Regions from separate parts of the Bacillus sp. Brlt_9 genome, predicted to be linked through region 1. Evidence: riboswitches for the same ligand, from Rfam matches in the RefSeq annotation. Region 1 holds a riboswitch; the other holds the start of a gene.

Region 1 (9,124 bases):
GAGAGAATGCGATATATCCGTATTTAAATAAAGAAAACACATCGAAAACAGCAGTTTTATGCGGGAGAAATACAGTTCAAATTAGACCACCTCATAAAGAGGAAATGGATTTTGAACGATATAAAGAGCTGCTGGATGATCGTGTGAATGATTTAAATGTAAATCCATATTTATTATCATTTTCTGTGGAAGAAAAGAGATTAGTTGCTTTCAAAGATGGACGTGTACTTGTACATGGAACGAAAGATATAAGCGAAGCAAAAACGATTTATCATCGCTATTTTGGATAGAAAAGGATGAGTGGGATGAAAGTAAATAAAGCTTTAACAATTGCAGGATCTGATAGTGGCGGTGGTGCTGGCATTCAAGCAGATTTAAAAACATTCCAAGAGCTTGGTGTGTACGGGATGACGGCTATTACGGCAATTACTGCTCAAAACACGCTTGGCGTTCAAGGGGTATATCCAGTTCCGTTAGAAGGTATTACGGAACAGTTGAATTCAATTGGTACGGATTTAACACCAAATGCTGTGAAACTAGGCATGTTATTTAGTAGTGAAATTATTCAAATTGTAGCAGAACATATTAATAAATTTGGCTGGAATAATATTGTACTAGACCCTGTTATGATTGCTAAGGGCGGTGCATCATTATTACAACAAGAAGCAGTGCAAGCATTAAAAGAATATTTATTACCAGTAGCAACGGTTGTAACACCGAACGTTCCTGAAGCAGAAGTGTTAACTGGACTGGAGATTCATAATGTTGAAGATAGTAAGGAAGCTGCGAAAGTACTGCATGAATTAGGTGCGAAATACGTGCTTATGAAGGGTGGACATGCAGAATATCAAGGTAATGAAGTAATTGATTTACTCTTTGATGGTGAGCAGTTTATTGAATTTAGAAGTGAACGGATTCCTTCAAAGCAAACACACGGAAGTGGGTGTACATTTGCTTCAGCGGTTACAGCAGGACTTGCGAAAGGATACTCAATTGAAGAGGCAGTTCAAGAAGCAAAACAATTTATTAGTATAGCAATTGAAGAGCCGCTAAATATTGGGAGTGGTCATGGGCCGACGAATCATTTTGCGTATAAATTGAATAAAGCGCATGTGTAGGTAAGAAAAAAGTCAGTTGTATAACTGGCTTTTTTTTCTGTTTACTTTTTCCAAATATAGGAGTAACATATCAGCCAGAATATATTTTTGTAATACGCTGAGTCCAATTATATGGAGCGGAGGAACCAATTTGTGCAGTGTCACTAGGGGTGAATCTTTCAATTTTGAAAGTAGGGCTACTCTCAAAGTCCGAATCCGACAGCTAACTTCGTAAGCGTCTTGAGAGAGGACGGTGCCATGATGGATACATCACTTCATCAATCTGATTAGTATAGGGGAATATCAATCTATGTTTGAGTTCTTTTATGCTAAGGAGGATGAGGTACATGGAGCTAACACTTATTTGTGTTGGAGAAGAAAGCAAGGTAAATAGTTTAGTAGATTTAGTAGCTTTTCAACATGAGTTAATTATTTTTACAGCAAATGAAGAGATAGCGGCTGAAGTTAGGAATTGCGGGTTTGATTGGACGTATAATTGTAGTCAGAAGCAGGATTTTACTAGTATTTGTGAGTGTATTAAGAAGGTGATTTTACTAGGTGATGAGCTGCCAATCGTTAGCTTCTTTACAGAACACATTCGCTTTTCTTTTCAAGCACCTATTACTGTTGTTACAAGGAATAAACGATATCCAGCGAGGCTCTATGAAACAATTGGAGCTACATTTGTCGTGTTTACGAATTGTGATAATATTTCTTTTTTATTTTTTGAATAGGGCGGGGGAAAAGAAGATGAATGTGTTGTTACTAGGAGATATAGCGAATCGTTGGGCGGTATCGGTAGAGCGAGTTCAAGAATTGGTGGTGCTCGATCCTATTTTTCCAAGGCCCTATATTATATTGCCATCGAAAGACGCTTTATATTTAAAAACAGATGTTATCGAATATGAGCAGCTACATGCAGAATTGTCACAAGTTTATATTCGCGGGAGAAATTTGCGTACATTTTTACGAGGAGAATAAAAGTTGAATGAAAAAAGAGCGAATGCTAAGTGCAACAAGCTATGCACTGTATGTCATTCGCTCTTTTTATTTCGTATTTAAAATATCATTTCTATGAAAAAGAAAGAAAAGACGAGAAAATAGATGAAAGAATATTAATAACACTCAATGTAAGCGTTTAAATAGATGGATATTTTCTTATTTTCAGTAATTTGCCTCTTTACAAGTGAAATATAGAGGAGTATATTTACTCTCATAAATCATTCATAAAATTTCCAAAAAAACCTAAAATCGCTGAGTTCCAGAAATGGAGCGGGGGAACCAATTTTGTGCATCGTCACTTGGGGTGAATCTTTCAGTTTTGAAAGTAGGGCTACTCTTTAGGCCCGAATCCGACAGCTAACCTCGTAAGCGTTTAGAGAGGAGGTTTACTTTTTGTTGTTCATTTTTTGAACACTGAGTAGAGCTCAGTGTTCTTTTTTAATATTTAATTGGTAAAATTTAACAAAAGTGAGGGGTAGCTATGTTAGATGTTGTAATGATCGGGATTTTTGTTGTGTTAGTCGCATCGATGGCAAGTCTTGCAAGTTGGTCAGATAAAGTTGTGAAAGAAGGGAAGAAATCATGACGATTGCCTTATCGATTATTGTTGCAGCAATTACGGTGTACTTAGTGTATGCATTATTAAATCCGGAAAAGTTTTAATTAGGGGGAGTCATTCATTATGATCTGGGTCGCAGTTGTTATTACAATGTTGTTGTTTATTCTTGTGGCAAAGCCAACGGGAATTTATTTAGAGAAAGCTTTTCAAGGTAGTAAAAAGCTAGATAAAGTATTCGGGCCTTTTGAAAAACTTATTTTTAAAATTACGGGTGTAAAAGAATACAATCAAACGTGGAAACAGTACGCACTATCATTAGTTTTATTAAATGGATTTATGATCGTTGTCGTATATTTCATTTTCAGACTACAAGGAGTATTGCCATTAAATCCAGCACACATTGAAGGAATGGAGCCTACGCTCGCTTTTAATACAGCAATTAGTTTTATGGCCGATACAAACTTACAGCATTATAGCGGTGAAAATGGTTTATCTTATTTATCACAATTAATCGGAATTACATTCTTAATGTTTGCAGCACCGGCAACGACGTTAGCGCTCGTTATGGCATTTATAAGAGGGCTCGCTGGAAAAGAGCTCGGTAACTTTTTCGTTGATTTTACGAGAGCTTTAACGAGAGTATTTCTTCCTATCGCATTTATTGCGGCATTAGTCTTTGTCGCACTTGGTGTACCACAAACGTTAGACGGTGCAGTTACGGCACAAACGATTGATGGGGCAAAGCAAAGTATATTACGCGGGCCAGTTGCATCATTCGTGTCCATTAAGGAACTTGGAAATAACGGCGGTGGATTTTTCGGAGCAAACTCTACGCATCCTTTTGAAAACCCAGGACAAATGAGTAATATTTTGCAAATGATGCTTATGATGTTATTGCCAACAGCACTTCCATTTACGTACGGACGAATGGTAGGAAATAAAAAGCAAGGTCGTATCCTTTTCGTGTCACTATTTATGGTGTTTTTAGTAGGGTTTATAACGATTACGACATCTGAACTACATGGAAATCCAGCGTTAAATGGAATGGGTATACAGCATGTACAAGGAAGTACGGAAGGAAAAGAAGTACGATTTGGAACAGTATTTTCTTCCCTATACGCAACAGTGACGACAGCTGCCGAAACAGGTGCTGTGAATACGATGCATGATACGTTAACACCAATTGGCGGGTTAGTACCACTCGTAAATATGATGTTAAATACAGTATACGGCGGCGTTGGAGCAGGTTTTGTGAACATTATTATGTATGCGATTATCGCAGTCTTTATATCTGGATTGATGGTTGGACGTACACCAGAGTTTTTAGGTAAGAAAATTGAAGGTAAGGAAATGAAATTAATTGCGGTAACGATACTATTTCATCCACTGCTTATTTTAGGGTTTTCAGCATTAGCTCTTTCAACAAGTTTAGGAACGGATGCCATTTCTCATTCTGGTTTCCACGGTTTAACGCAAGTGGTATATGAATACACATCGTCAGCTGCGAATAACGGATCTGGATTTGAAGGGTTAGCGGATAATACACCGTTTTGGAATATTACAACTGGCTTAGTTATGTTTTTAGGGCGCTATTTCAGTTTAATTACGATGCTAGCTGTTGCAGCTTCATTGAAAGAAAAGACGGTTGTGCCAGAAACAGTCGGAACGTTCCGTACGGATAATAGTTTATTTGGCGGTATTTTCATCGGAACAATTGTAATTGTCGGTGCATTAACATTCTTCCCGATGTTAGTACTCGGTCCAATTGCAGAATTTCTTACATTGAAGTAATGGAGGGTAAATGATGAGACCGGTAGTAGTAAAAGAAAAAAGAGTAAATGAGTCACATATACATGCTGTAGAAGATGAAGTTAGACAAGCGAAAACGATGGATCGTGATATCGTGACACATGCGATGAAACAATCCTTTGCGAAATTGAATCCGAAAGTCATGATCAAGAATCCGATTATGTTCGTTGTAGAAATTGGATTTATCATTACGTTTATTTTATCGTTTCTTCCAAGTCGTTCTAGTAGTGTACCAGGATGGTTTAATATAACAGTTTCTCTCATTCTCTTATTTACAGTTTTATTTGCTAACTTTGCAGAAGCATTAGCGGAAGGACGGGGGAAAGCGCAAGCCGATTCTTTAAAACAGTCGAAGAAAGATGTGTTTGCAAATGTTGTAAAAGAAAATGGAGACATTGTTCAAGTTTCAGCAACGGATCTGAGAAAAGGTGACGTTGTTATTGTAAAACAAGGAGAAATGATTCCAAGTGATGGGGAAGTAATTAAAGGATTAGCGTCTGTTGATGAATCTGCGATTACAGGGGAATCCGCTCCTGTTATAAAAGAAGCGGGCGGTGATTTTTGTTCCGTAACAGGTGGTACGATGGTCGTCAGTGATGAAATTACGATTACTATTACGAGTAATCCTGGTGAATCATTTATTGATAAAATGATTTCGTTAGTAGAAGGAGCTGCTCGTCAAAAAACGCCGAATGAGATTGCTTTAAATACAGTATTAACGAGCTTAACTCTTATTTTCTTAATCGTCGTTGTGACGTTACCGATTTTTACAAACTATTTAGGGTTTCAAATTGATACAGCTGTACTTGTCGCGTTGTTAGTTTGTTTAATTCCAACGACAATTGGTGGTTTATTATCAGCAATTGGTATTGCTGGAATGGACCGCGTGACAAAGTTTAACGTGTTAGCGATGTCCGGTAAAGCAGTAGAAGCTGCGGGTGATATTAATACAATTATTTTAGATAAAACAGGTACGATTACTTTCGGAAACCGAATGGCTCATACATTGCTTCCTGTAGGGAATGAAACGATTGAGCAAGTAGGAAAATGGGCAGCAATTAGTTCTGTTTTAGATGAAACACCAGAAGGCCGATCTGTTATTGAATATGTAAAAACGAAATCTTTATCATATGATAGAGCACTTGCAGAACAAGGTGAATTTGTTCCATTTAAAGCAGAAACGAGAATGAGTGGTGTCGATTTACAAGACGGAACGAAAGTGAGAAAAGGTGCTGTAGGTAGCGTGATTGAATGGGTTAGGTCACAAGGTGGAACAATTCCGAAAGATGTAAATCAAAAAGCAGACTTCATTTCAAAAGAGGGCGGAACACCACTTGTCGTTGCAGTGGATAATCGTATTTACGGTTTAATTTATTTAAAGGATACAGTAAAACCTGGTATGCGTGAACGTTTTGAACAATTACGCCAAATGGGGATTAAAACGGTTATGTGTACGGGTGATAACCCATTGACAGCAGCAACCATTGCAAAAGAAGCAGGAGTAGATGAATTCGTTGCTGAGTGTAAGCCAGAAGATAAAATTGCGGTTATTAAAGCAGAGCAAGAGAAAGGGAAACTTGTAGCGATGACAGGTGATGGTACAAATGATGCACCAGCATTGGCGCAGGCAGACGTTGGATTAGCGATGAATAGTGGGACGACAGCTGCGAAAGAAGCAGCGAATATGATTGATTTAGATTCCAACCCGACAAAAATTATTGAGGTTGTAGGAATCGGTAAGCAATTATTAATGACGCGTGGTGCGTTAACTACGTTTAGTATTGCGAACGATATTGCAAAATATTTTGCAATCATCCCAGCGATGTTTACACTTGCGATTCCGCAAATGGAAGCATTAAACATTATGAAATTAACATCACCACTGTCAGCGATTTTATCAGCATTACTATTTAACGCTGTTATTATTCCGTTACTTATTCCATTGGCGATGAAAGGTATCGCATATAAACCGATGAGTTCGAATGCGCTACTTGGCCGAAACCTACTTATTTATGGGCTTGGCGGAGTGATTGTACCGTTCATTGGAATTAAAGTAATTGATATAATTGTCGGCTTGTTCATATAGGGAAGAGGGGAAAAAGATGGCGAAGAAACAAAGTATACTAGCACCAATCATCCGGATTACTTTTACATTTTTAGTTTTGTGCGGCCTTGTATATCCGCTTATTGTAACTGGTATTGCACAAGCAGTAATGAAGGATAATGCGGATGGAAGTTTAATATATAATGATAAAAATGAAGTGATTGGTTCTAAATTAATCGGTCAAAATTTCACAGATCCACGTTATTTTCATGGGCGTGTTTCTAGTATTGAATATAAGGCAGAGGCATCTGGTTCAAATAACTATGCACCGTCTAATCCAGATTTAGAGAAACGAGTAGAGAAAAGTATTGAAGAGTGGCAGAAACAAAACCGGGCTGTTCCAGTTACAGAAGTGCCAATCGATTTAGTGACAAATTCAGGTTCAGGGCTTGATCCTGACATTAGTCCGAAGGCAGCTTCTGTGCAGGTAGATCGCATCTCGAAATTAACAAATATTCCGAAAGAAATGCTAGATCAATTGATTAAAGATCAAACGGAAGGTGCGGCACTTGGCTTATTTGGAGAAAACCGCGTGAACGTTTTAAAGCTAAATTTAGAATTACAGAAACTAATGAAATAGTAACAGTGCTACCTCAATCTAACGGATTGAGGTAGCGTTGTTTCGAAAGAAAGGTTGTGAGTGTTTTGTATGCGGATGACTATAAACCAACTTTTCAGAGGCGAACACCAGAAGAGTATTTAGAATATATTCGTCAGCAAAATCGCGGGAAGTTAAAGCTATATGTAGGAGCAGCTCCAGGAGTTGGGAAAAGTTATAAAATGCTACTTGATGCTAGAGAGATGAAAAAGGATGGTATGGATATTGTAATTGGTTTAATTGAAACGCACGGAAGAAAAGAGACAGAAGACGCAATTGCTGATTTAGAAAAAGTTCCTTTAAAAGAAATAGATTATAAAGGGAAAGTATTTTATGAACTCGATGTGGAAGGAATTATAAAACGTGCACCACAGGTAGTTGTTGTGGATGAACTGGCTCATAGTAATATTCCTGGATCTAAAAATAAGAAACGTTATATGGATGTACAAGAATTGTTAGATGCCGGTATATCCGTCTTATCAGCGTTTAACATTCAGCATTTAGAAAGTGTTCATGATATTGTAGCTCAAATTACGAATGTCAAAGTAAGGGAACGTATTCCAGACTTTATTTTACAAAAAGCAAACGAAATTCAGCTTGTCGATGCAACGCCCGAAGTATTAAGGAAGAGATTAATAGACGGGAAAATATATAAGGAAGAAAAAATAGAGCAAAGCTTACAAAATTTCTTTACGCTCAATAATTTAGGAGCACTAAGAGAATTATCACTTCGTGAAGTTGCTGATGATATGGACGAGAAGATTAGCCAAACCGTTATAGAACCGATTGGCGTGAAAGAAAAAATACTCGTTTGTGTACAATACAGTTCAACAGCTGAAAAATTAATAAGACGGGGATGGCGCATGGCTGATCGGCTAAACGCTGAATTGTATGTATTAAATGTTGAAAGGGAAAATATAGATTCTCTTTCAGCAGGGAAAAAGCAAACAATTGAAGAGTGGAAGGCGCTTACGAATCAATTTGATGCATGTTTTGTTTTAGAAGAGGCAAAAGGAAGAAAGCCAGCGGATGTTATTATTGAAGTCGCGAAAAGACTACAAGTAACGCAAATTTTACTCGGACAATCGGCAAGAACACGCTGGGAAGAAATACGAAAAGGTTCAATTGTAAATGAAATCATGAGAGAAACGAAGTATATCGATATTCATATCGTTGCAGATCAAAGAGTATAGAATAGAGACCATTTGTAGGTCTCTATTTTGCTTTTTGTAAAGCATGAAAATGTATCATTTTCATTGCATATAAAATGATAAGTAGAAATGTAATTGCACCTAGGAAGAAAATCCAAAAGTAATTTTGATTACATAAAAGAAATCCACCTACAAGTGGTCCTGTGCCCATACCGAGATAGCGGATGAAGTTATACATACCGATAGCAGTTGCGCGTTCTTGTACGAATTCTTCTGTTAATAAAGTAGTGTGAGTTGGCATAGAAAGTCCCATACTAAAACCGTATAAAGATGTAATGATAATGATGAATGGGATATTGATGCTATATGTGAAAGAGAATAAAGTGACACATATAATATTGAAGAAACTAGTGATGAATAAAGCTTGCTTTGTTGTGAGGCGCTTTTGCAAAAGCTTGTAGCAATAACTTCCTAACATAATAGAAAGGGACATTGGTACAAACATAAGACCAATTTCATTTGCAGTTAAGTGAAATAAATTTGTTAAAATGCTCGGTAAAAAAACGAGGAAGCAAAAGTAAATACAAAATTGAATGAAGCCAATAAGAGTAATAGAAAATCCAGTTTTATTTTTTAAGATAAACCAGTAACTCTTTTTTGCTTGCGGTTGCTTACTTACAGCTGGTTTTGTTTCTGGAAGTAGTGAAATGTTTATGATCAATAAGATGATACCAATTGTAGACAAAAAGAGAAATACGGATACGTGACCATGTATACTGCCGAGATAACCACCTATGAGAGGGC
Region 2 (9,124 bases), on a different contig from region 1:
GTTCATATTGCAAGATTAAGAAATAAAATTGAAGAGAATCCAAAAGAGCCGAAGTTTATTCAAAATGTTTGGGGAGTCGGATATAAAATTGAAGATTAAATCATTACAAGGCATTAGAGCTAAGTTTTTTAGTGCATTCATATGCAGTATTTTGCTAGCAACTGTAAGTATAATAACGTTTCAAATTGTAGTTGGAAATATATATAGTCAAGTTACCGGATTAGAGGAAAAATATTCACTTTTATATATAATAGCTTTTTTAACTTTTACTACAATATACTTTGCATTCATGACAAAAACAATGATGAAAAGATTATCTGAAATTAACAAGAGTGTGAAGGAAATAAGTAGTGGTAATTTGGAAATACATATACCTATTTCAAAAAATGACGAGATTGGTGAATTAGCAGCGAATGTTAATAGAATGGCTAAAAGTTTAAAAGAGTCTATCGAAAATGAAAAAAAATCGCAGGAAACGAAAAATGAAATGATTAGCAATATTTCTCATGACTTACGAACACCTGTAACATCTCTAATCGGTTACGCAGACCTGTTAGGAAATCAGCTTCATTCAAATAAAGAAGAATGTGAACAGTATGTAAGTATATTAAAGCGAAAAAGTTATGAATTAAAAAATCAAGTAGATGATTTATTAGAATATTGTCAAATAAATTATAGGGAGATTGAATTACATACAAGTGTAGTAAATATGAAAGCGTTCATTGAACAAATCATGATTGATTTTGTACCACAACTAGATGATGCCAATATGAGCTTTTATATGAAAGGTGATAAGGAGTTACATGTGGAAATGGATGTAGCGCTTATGGTGAGGCTTTTCGAAAATGTAATTAGTAATAGTATTATGTACGGGAAAGACGGAAAACAGATTTTGATTCAAATTTCTAAAAGAGACATGAATGTTGAAATAGAAATTAAAAATTTTGGACAGTGTATTCCGAATGAGAACCTTCCTTACGTTTTTGAGAAGTTTTATCGTGGTGAAAAATCACGTAGCTCTTATACGGGTGGAAAAGGGATGGGGCTTGCAATTGCGAGAAGTATAGCAGAGCTTCATAAAGGGGATATCACTGTGCGCAGTAACGAGAAAGAAACTGTTTTCACCATCGTTTTACCGCATTATAAAGAATTGTAAGAAATTCGTAAGTATTTCTTTTATATGTCGTAACTTTTACTTCGTATTATGTAGAACAAAGATATGAGAGTGGGGATACAACATGTGGAAGAAATATGTATTAATAATTTTCGTTGCGTTTTTAATTATAAGTTGGAGTGTAGTTTATTTAGCTAAAGGTTTTATATCAGTCATTTTTTGGTGGAGTATACAAGCCTTTAGCATAGTATCACTCTTTATTTTGATAGGATCAATATTACTATTTGTGTGGAAAGGCATTTTCAGAAAGCGAATAGATAGAATATTACTCTTCATCGTTCTTTTCTCTATAATTGGAGCTTGGCCTTTAGGGTGGTTTGCTAACATAGGGGGACTTGCTTACCCAGCAGATGTACATTCTATGAATCCTAAAGCAGTAGTTCGCTTTCCTTTGAATGAACGAGCATTAGTGGGATGGGGCGGTAATCGATTAGAAACGAACTATCATGTTATAAAACCAAATGAACGCTGGGCATATGATATTCTTATTCCGCCTGCTGAAGTGAAAAGTAGTAAGCTAGAGGATTATGGAATATATGGAGCCGAAGTAATGGCACCAGCTTCTGGAACAGTTGTATCTATCAATAATAATGAAAAAGATGTAGTTCCAGGAGAGGATGATTTTCAGTCAATGGCGGGGAATCATATTTATTTACGACTAGATGAATCAGGGACATTTATGGTTCTGGCCCATTTAAAGCAAGGATCAATTAAAGTTAAAGAAGGACAACATGTAAATGAAGGAGAATTACTTGCTCAGGTCGGTAACTCAGGAAGTTCAAGTGAGCCGCATTTGCATATTCATCATCAAAGGCAGGATCCATCCAAGGTAAGCATATTTCTTTCGGAAGGATTACCACTTTACTTTCGAACGGAAAAAGGTGCGATAATGCCAGAAAGAGGTACATACATAATTGGTAAGTAGAAGAGAATTACTTCGCTAAAAAAGGTATTCCCGTTTTTATTGGAATACCTTTTCTTATTACCCTGCAAAAGTTTGATACAACAAGAAAATATTTAAAACGATAACAAGTGCGGCAATGATCCACGCGATGAATGTTGTAATACGATGGTTAACGAGTGCACCCATTATTTTTTTACTACTTGTAAACATAATCAGTGGTACTAATGCAAAAGCAATGCCGAATGATAAGACAACTTGACTCATTACGAGAGCGTAAGTTGGATTCACGCCTAAAGCAATAATAACGAGAGGTGGAATCATTGTAATAAAGCGGCGTAAGTATAACGGAATATGCATTCGAATGAAACCTTGCATAATAATATCGCCTGACATTGTACCGACAGAAGAGCTGGATAGTCCTGCTGATAAGAGCCCAATTCCAAATAAAGCAGCTGATACTGGACCGACTAAAGTACTAAACTGGTTAAAAGCAACATCAAGGTCTTCAACATGCAAGCCGTTTTTAAAGAATAGTGCAGCTGCTACTATTAACATACTTGCGTTGATTGCTCCAGCGATAACCATTGCAATAATAATATCAATAAACTCGAAGCGGAAAATCTTTTTCTTTTGTTCATCATTTGTTCCGACTACGCGGCGCTGCGTTAAGGCAGAATGTAAATAAATTGCGTGTGGCATAACTGTCGCACCTAAAATTCCTGCTGCAAGTAATATACTGTCTACACCTTGGAATTTTGGAATGAAGAGCCCTGAAAGTAGAGGACTTAATTCCGGTTTTGCATAAAAGACTTGTACACCAAAAGCAATAACAACGATGAAAATCATTCCTGTTATGATAGCTTCTAATGGACGAAATCCTCTGCGTTGAAACTCAAGAATAATAAATGAGCCGACTGCTGTAATTAAAGCGGCAGGTAACATCGGAATTCCAAATAATAAATACAATCCGAGTGCTGCCCCGATAAATTCAGCTAAATCAGTAGCCATAATAACGAGTTCACCTTGTATCCATAAGCCGATGGATACAGGCTTTGGGAAGTTTTCTCGAGCTATTTCAGGAAGGTTCCTGCCTGTAGCAATTCCTAATTTAGCTGATAAAGTTTGGATTAATACAGCCATTAAATTAGAAGCGAGAATTACCCAGAGTAATAAATATCCATATTGTGATCCAGCGGCAATATTTGTCGCGAAATTGCCAGGATCAATATAAGCGACTGAAGCGATGAAAGCGGGACCTAAAAAGGGTAGTAGTCTTTTTAAACCTTTCGTTTGTCCGCTTAATGCTAAATGCGCTGATTGAACAGTTGTACTTTGAGAAGGGACTTGTTCATCTTTTGATATATCTTTATTCATAGTCGTTTTCCCCTTTGAAATGTTAACTTGATGAAATTATTGTAAGTATTCTTACTGTTTATTTCAATACATTTAAATGTATTGGTGATATTTTTATTTGAACACAAATGTTTCCTTAGTGCAAATTATATGCCTTTACGCAATTGATAGTGTGATGTTATAAAAAATTGGGAGTTTATGGTGTGATGACGTGGGGAAACATAATGAATTAAAGGGCTATTTTTGAAATTTATGTGAACATAAAGCCGATAATATAGCATATTAATTGATGGAATTGCATTTGTATGATATATAATATATTGGGATTGCAACATAACCACAGTGTTTTGGTGTGTAATCTTGTTTTTTATTTTTGTTAACTGATAGAAAATAGTATAAAGAAAAGAAAATGGGATTCATTTTCTTATTATATATGTTTTGATATGAACGTTAACTTATACATGATTTTAAAAATTAGATAGGTGGTAGAAACACATTGGCAACTACAAAACCATATAGAGTATTACTATATTACATGTACACAACAATTGAAAACCCAGAAGAATTCGCGGCAGAGCATTTAGCATTTTGTAATTCACTTGAATTAAAAGGTAGAATTCTTGTAGCAAAAGAAGGTATTAACGGAACTTGTTCTGGTACTGTAGAACAAACAGAGAAATACATGGAAGCGATGAACAATGATCCACGTTTTGACGGTATTGTATTTAAAATAGATGAAGAAGAGGGGCATGCATTCAAGAAAATGCACGTGCGTCCTCGTCCAGAATTAGTTACACTGCGTCTAGAAGATGACATTAACCCACACGAAATTACTGGTAAGTATTTAGAGCCAAAAGATTTTTATGAGGCAATGAAACAAGAAGACACAGTTATCATTGATGCACGAAATGATTATGAATTTGATTTAGGTCACTTTAAAGGTGCAATCAAACCTGATATTGAATCATTCCGTGAATTACCAGATTGGATTAGAGAAAACAAAGAAACGCTTGAAGGTAAAAAGATTTTAACTTATTGTACTGGCGGAATTCGTTGTGAGAAGTTCTCTGGTTGGTTAGTTCGTGAAGGTTACGAAGATGTAAGCCAGCTTCACGGCGGTATTGTAACGTACGGTAAAGACCCAGAAGTACAAGGTGAGCTTTGGGATGGACAATGTTACGTGTTCGATGAGCGTATCGCTGTACCAGTAAACCAAAAAGAACATGTTATTGTTGGTAAAGACCACTTTACAGGTGAACCTTGTGAGCGCTATGTAAACTGTTCAAATCCAGAATGTAACAAGAAAATTTTATGTTCTGAAGAAAACGAAGCGAAATATTTACGTGCATGTTCTCATGAATGTCGTGTAAGCCCACGTAATCGCTACGTAATACAACACGAATTAACTGAAGAGCAAGTAGCTGCTGCATTAGAGAAAATCGAAGCAGGGAAGTAAGCTAAATTAGTGTAAAAAAAGTACTCCAATTTTTAGTTTGGAGTACTTTTTTATGATGTATTTTTGTCAGTTATTGTCGGTAAGTCGATATGTTTTGAAAATCGCCGATATATTTCGAGTTGCGCTGATATAATCGAAAAACCGCTGATATAAATTTCACTCACTGAAATGCGCCACGCATTTTTAATTTTTATCATCTTTCTCTTTCACAGCAGAAAGAACAGTTTGTTTTACCCATGCTTTTCTTCGTTTATGTTGTAGACTCCATTGGTATAAACTTTGCGCACCTAAAATAAGTGAAATGACGATGCCGCTAATTGCTATTAAGAGTGCGAAAAATTCAAGTGGCGATGATATTTTGTTTGAATCGGTATTTCTTAAGAGATCAATCATAGTAAACCCTAACATTTGGCCTACTACAGAGTAGAGCGTTAAAATTAATAATAAAAGGCTATCTTTCTTAGCTGAGACATTTTCTTGATATTTAAACAAACTATCAAGATTTTGTTTTGCATTTGAGTATAACCCCTCGATGTTAAAAAGCTTTCTTAAGCGAAAGAAAATGTCTTCACTCTGTGATTGGGATACTAGCTCTAAAGAAAAGTAATTCGCCGTAAACGAATTGATTGAGTAAATTAATTTTTCTATTTCATTTGTATCTTGTTCAATGTTTAGTTCAGCATAAGCGTTCGCCATTTTTAATAAAACAATTTTATGAAATAGATTTAATAATAAAGCGTAATAAAACTCCCCATACATTTGACTCGCAAGTTTAATAAATTCGCGTTCTCCTTCATTTGTTACACATGTGAATATATGTTCTTCCATTATGAAATAGCGATTCGGAGCCCATCTTTGGTAAGCATGTTGTTTTAAATAATCATGAATATAAAGCAGATTATTTGCACTCACATATGCCTTGCCATCACTTGTTAACCCAGAAAGGCTGGAAGTACGATAAACATCCACTTCATTCAGTTCCATATCTTCTTTTATAGATAATAAAGTTTGAACGTACATTCTTTGGTCTTCAAAGAAAGGAAAGGTTTGAAAGTAAGAACTTCTTAATCTCTTCTTCTCAAAGAAATCTGTTACGCCATGAAATAAATAACCAAAAATGAATCTTTCCACTTGGGAATACTTTTTTCCATTACATTCAATACAAATCGTTTCATTTGTATCATTTTTAGTTTCAAGTACACGGAAGCGGGCGGCGAATTCAATTGCTTCTGATAATGTCATGTTTGGAGCGGTCTCTACTTCTGTCCGAATTGTTAAGAAGCCAAGCTCATAAGGACAAAGTGTTACGTCAATAGAATGAATCTTAAATGGAACGGAAATAAGATTTGTTGTTAAATGTCCAGTTAAGTTAAGGTCTTTAGAATAGCGCTGTAACCCCTTTTGATGCTCTGAATGAGGAAATAAAATTTTATTTGTAAATGAAAGATAGTATGCTTCCATATTTTGATGTGAAACTTGAAACTTTCCATAGTATGTATTTTCATTTTCAAGATGATCGAGTCGAAAAGGACGAAAGTCATTTTTCTGTAAGAAAGGGAACATATTTTGTTCATACCCAGTTTTAAAAGAAAACGGGAATATAAATTGAAATATAGCTGTTGTTACATCTTTTTCCTCGATTGTATGTATTGCCTCCATTTACATTGTTTCCTTTCCAAATATGCTATAAAAACAACATGCCCAAATTCATTTGAAAATAACCACTGTTTTATACTTGATTAAGAATGAAAATTCAGCTTATTTAGTAGGGGACATGTATAATGTTATGTATACTGAATGTTATAAAATTGTATTTTGAAAAGGGGGATGTTGTATGCGTATTTTAGTATTAGGAGCGGGAGGCGTTGGAGGATTTTTTGGTGGCCGATTAGTCGAAAAAGGGGAAGATGTTACGTTTCTTGTTCGTAGTAAACGTAAAAAACAATTGGAGGAAAGAGGACTTGTAATCAGAAGTATTAACGGTGATTTTTCCTTCCAACCGAAATTAATAACGAAAGAAGATCAAACTGCTCCATTTGATGTGATTCTATTTTCAACAAAAGCGTATCACTTAAACGAGGCAGTTCAAGATTTGAAACCGTTTGTTGGCGAAAGTACTGTAATCATTCCGTTGCTAAATGGTATCGCTCATTTATCACTATTACAAAAGGAACTCGGTGAGGATAAAGTAATTGGCGGTTTATGCTTTATCGAGACGACGTTAAACGATCAAGGAGAAATTGTACAAACTAGCGCTGCCAACAGACTTGTGTTTGGAGAAATGAAGTCTCAAGATTCAGAGAGAATAAAGCATATTTCTAAAGCATTTGCAGGTACGAAATCTAGTTTTATTTTAAGTGAAAACATTATGCAAGATATGTGGCATAAATATTTATTTATTACTGTAATGTCAGGTGTGACAACATTAATGCGGGCACCGATAGGACCGATTCGTGAAAGCAAAGGTGGACGCGATTTTATCCAAAACTTATTTGAAGAATGTATGCAAATTATGAGATGTGTAGGAGCACCAATTAAAGATAATATTGTCCAAGAACATATGAAAACAATTGATAAAATTTCGTATAATATGAAGTCATCGATGCAGCGTGATATGGAAAAAGGTTCGTCTATTGAAGCGAAGCACTTACAAGGATACTTACTAGATGTAGCGGAACAATTTTCTATAGAAGCACCATTATTAGGATCAGTATATCAAAATTTGAAAGTGTATGAAGAAATGACCTCTAACAAATCAGCAATACAATTGGATGTATGAAAAAATAAAAAAGAAAGCAATATATAAGTGTATTGCTTTCTTTTTTTATGACAAATCATTTATTTCTTTTTGTTCTATCTGTCAAATTTATTTCCTGTTCACGTTTACCGTATAATTGATTAATTTCATTTGCTAATGCATCTAAATAGGAATCGGAAAAAATAGGCTTCTTTTCTTTAGTCATATAGGTCTCCTTTATTGATTTTTTAGTATTCATTATGTATATTTACCGGCGGATTATGCGCAATCATTTTAATTTTTTCTTTTTAAAAATTTTTGTTTACATTTTGAAAATAAAGGAGTATTATAATCCACAGTTTCAATTTTCTAAATCGCTGAAACCGCATGGTGCGGGGGACCCGTTCTTATGGATTAGTTCTTAATCCAATGGGGTGAATCCTTGAAAAAGGTAGGGCTACTCATAGGCCCGAATCCGACAGCTAACCTCGTAAGCGTTATATTGAGAAGGAAGGTGGAGCTTGTGCGACAAAAAATATAATGTCTACAAGTCTATTTCGTTATGGCTTGTAGACATTTTTTGTTTTCTGAAGAAATCGTTTATCCGCTATAACTAGCAGAAAAGTTCGTACAAAATTATTGGAGAGTGGACAGCAGTGGTTTCATCTATTAAAAGATTTTTAATTGGAAGACCGTTAAAATCAACAGAGCTTGGAGAACAGAAGCTTAATAAAACGAAAGCTTTAGCTATTTTATCTTCTGACGCATTGTCATCAGTTGCTTACGGTCCAGAGCAAATTTTAATTGCTTTAGCAGGTGTTGGAGCGATCGCTTATTGGTATTCCATTCCAATCGCTGTTGGGGTATTAGTATTATTGACGGCCCTTATTTTATCTTATCGTCAAATTATTTTTGCTTATCCGCATGGCGGGGGCGCGTATGTTGTATCAAAAGAAAATTTAGGGATGAATCCAGGCTTAATTGCTGGAGGATCTTTATTAGTTGACTATATTTTAACTGTTGCAGTAAGTGTGTCTGCAGGTACAGATGCGCTCACATCTGCTTTTCCTAGTTTACATGCACATAATGTAATCATTGCGATTATATTTGTTATATTTATTACCATCTTAAATTTAAGAGGTGTAACGGAATCAGCTTCCGTTTTAGCATATCCTGTTTATTTATTCGTTTTGGCACTATTTATATTAATTGGTGTAGGGATATACAATATTTTAACGGGGCACGTGTCACCAACTTTACACACGCCGATTGGAACACCAGTTGCAGGGATTAGTTTATTTTTATTACTAAGAGCATTTGCATCAGGTAGTTCTGCTTTAACAGGTGTTGAAGCAATTTCAAATGCAATTCCGAACTTTAAAGATCCTGCGCCAAACAATGCAGCGAAAACATTGCTTGCAATGGGTGCATTACTTGCAGTTTTATTTTCAGGAATTGTGTTCTTAGCTTATTATTACGGAATTTCTCCAAGTAAAGAAG

What was found. A riboswitch is a leader RNA that binds a small molecule or an ion and turns the genes downstream of it on or off. The one in region 1 is predicted to bind cyclic di-AMP.
Region 2: another riboswitch for cyclic di-AMP. It lies ahead of VF726_RS03605 (APC family permease); the one in region 1 lies ahead of VF726_RS28230 (hypothetical protein).

Annotation. Positions count from the first base shown of each region.
Region 1 is NZ_JAYJLO010000012.1:57,562-66,685, reverse strand. Features, by position in the region: gene VF726_RS28240 (thiazole biosynthesis adenylyltransferase ThiF) at 1-290, shown strand, start outside; gene thiD (bifunctional hydroxymethylpyrimidine kinase/phosphomethylpyrimidine kinase) at 297-1,118, shown strand; cyclic di-AMP (ydaO/yuaA leader) riboswitch at 1,204-1,351, shown strand; gene VF726_RS28230 (hypothetical protein) at 1,445-1,831, shown strand; gene VF726_RS28225 (hypothetical protein) at 1,848-2,078, shown strand; cyclic di-AMP (ydaO/yuaA leader) riboswitch at 2,340-2,485, shown strand; gene VF726_RS28220 (SipW-dependent-type signal peptide-containing protein) at 2,581-2,685, shown strand; gene kdpF (K(+)-transporting ATPase subunit F) at 2,682-2,762, shown strand; gene kdpA (potassium-transporting ATPase subunit KdpA) at 2,782-4,449, shown strand; gene kdpB (potassium-transporting ATPase subunit KdpB) at 4,463-6,553, shown strand; gene kdpC (K(+)-transporting ATPase subunit C) at 6,570-7,151, shown strand; gene kdpDN (KdpD-like non-kinase potassium sensor) at 7,208-8,362, shown strand; gene VF726_RS28190 (MFS transporter) at 8,385-9,124, opposite strand, start outside.
Region 2 is NZ_JAYJLO010000001.1:684,853-693,976, forward strand. Features, by position in the region: gene VF726_RS03565 (response regulator transcription factor) at 1-99, shown strand, start outside; gene VF726_RS03570 (sensor histidine kinase) at 89-1,156, shown strand; gene VF726_RS03575 (peptidoglycan DD-metalloendopeptidase family protein) at 1,239-2,099, shown strand; gene VF726_RS03580 (Nramp family divalent metal transporter) at 2,157-3,452, opposite strand; gene trhO (oxygen-dependent tRNA uridine(34) hydroxylase TrhO) at 3,928-4,887, shown strand; gene VF726_RS03590 (hypothetical protein) at 5,071-6,546, opposite strand; gene panE (2-dehydropantoate 2-reductase) at 6,722-7,666, shown strand; gene VF726_RS03600 (hypothetical protein) at 7,722-7,850, opposite strand; cyclic di-AMP (ydaO/yuaA leader) riboswitch at 7,990-8,136, shown strand; gene VF726_RS03605 (APC family permease) at 8,281-9,124, shown strand, end outside.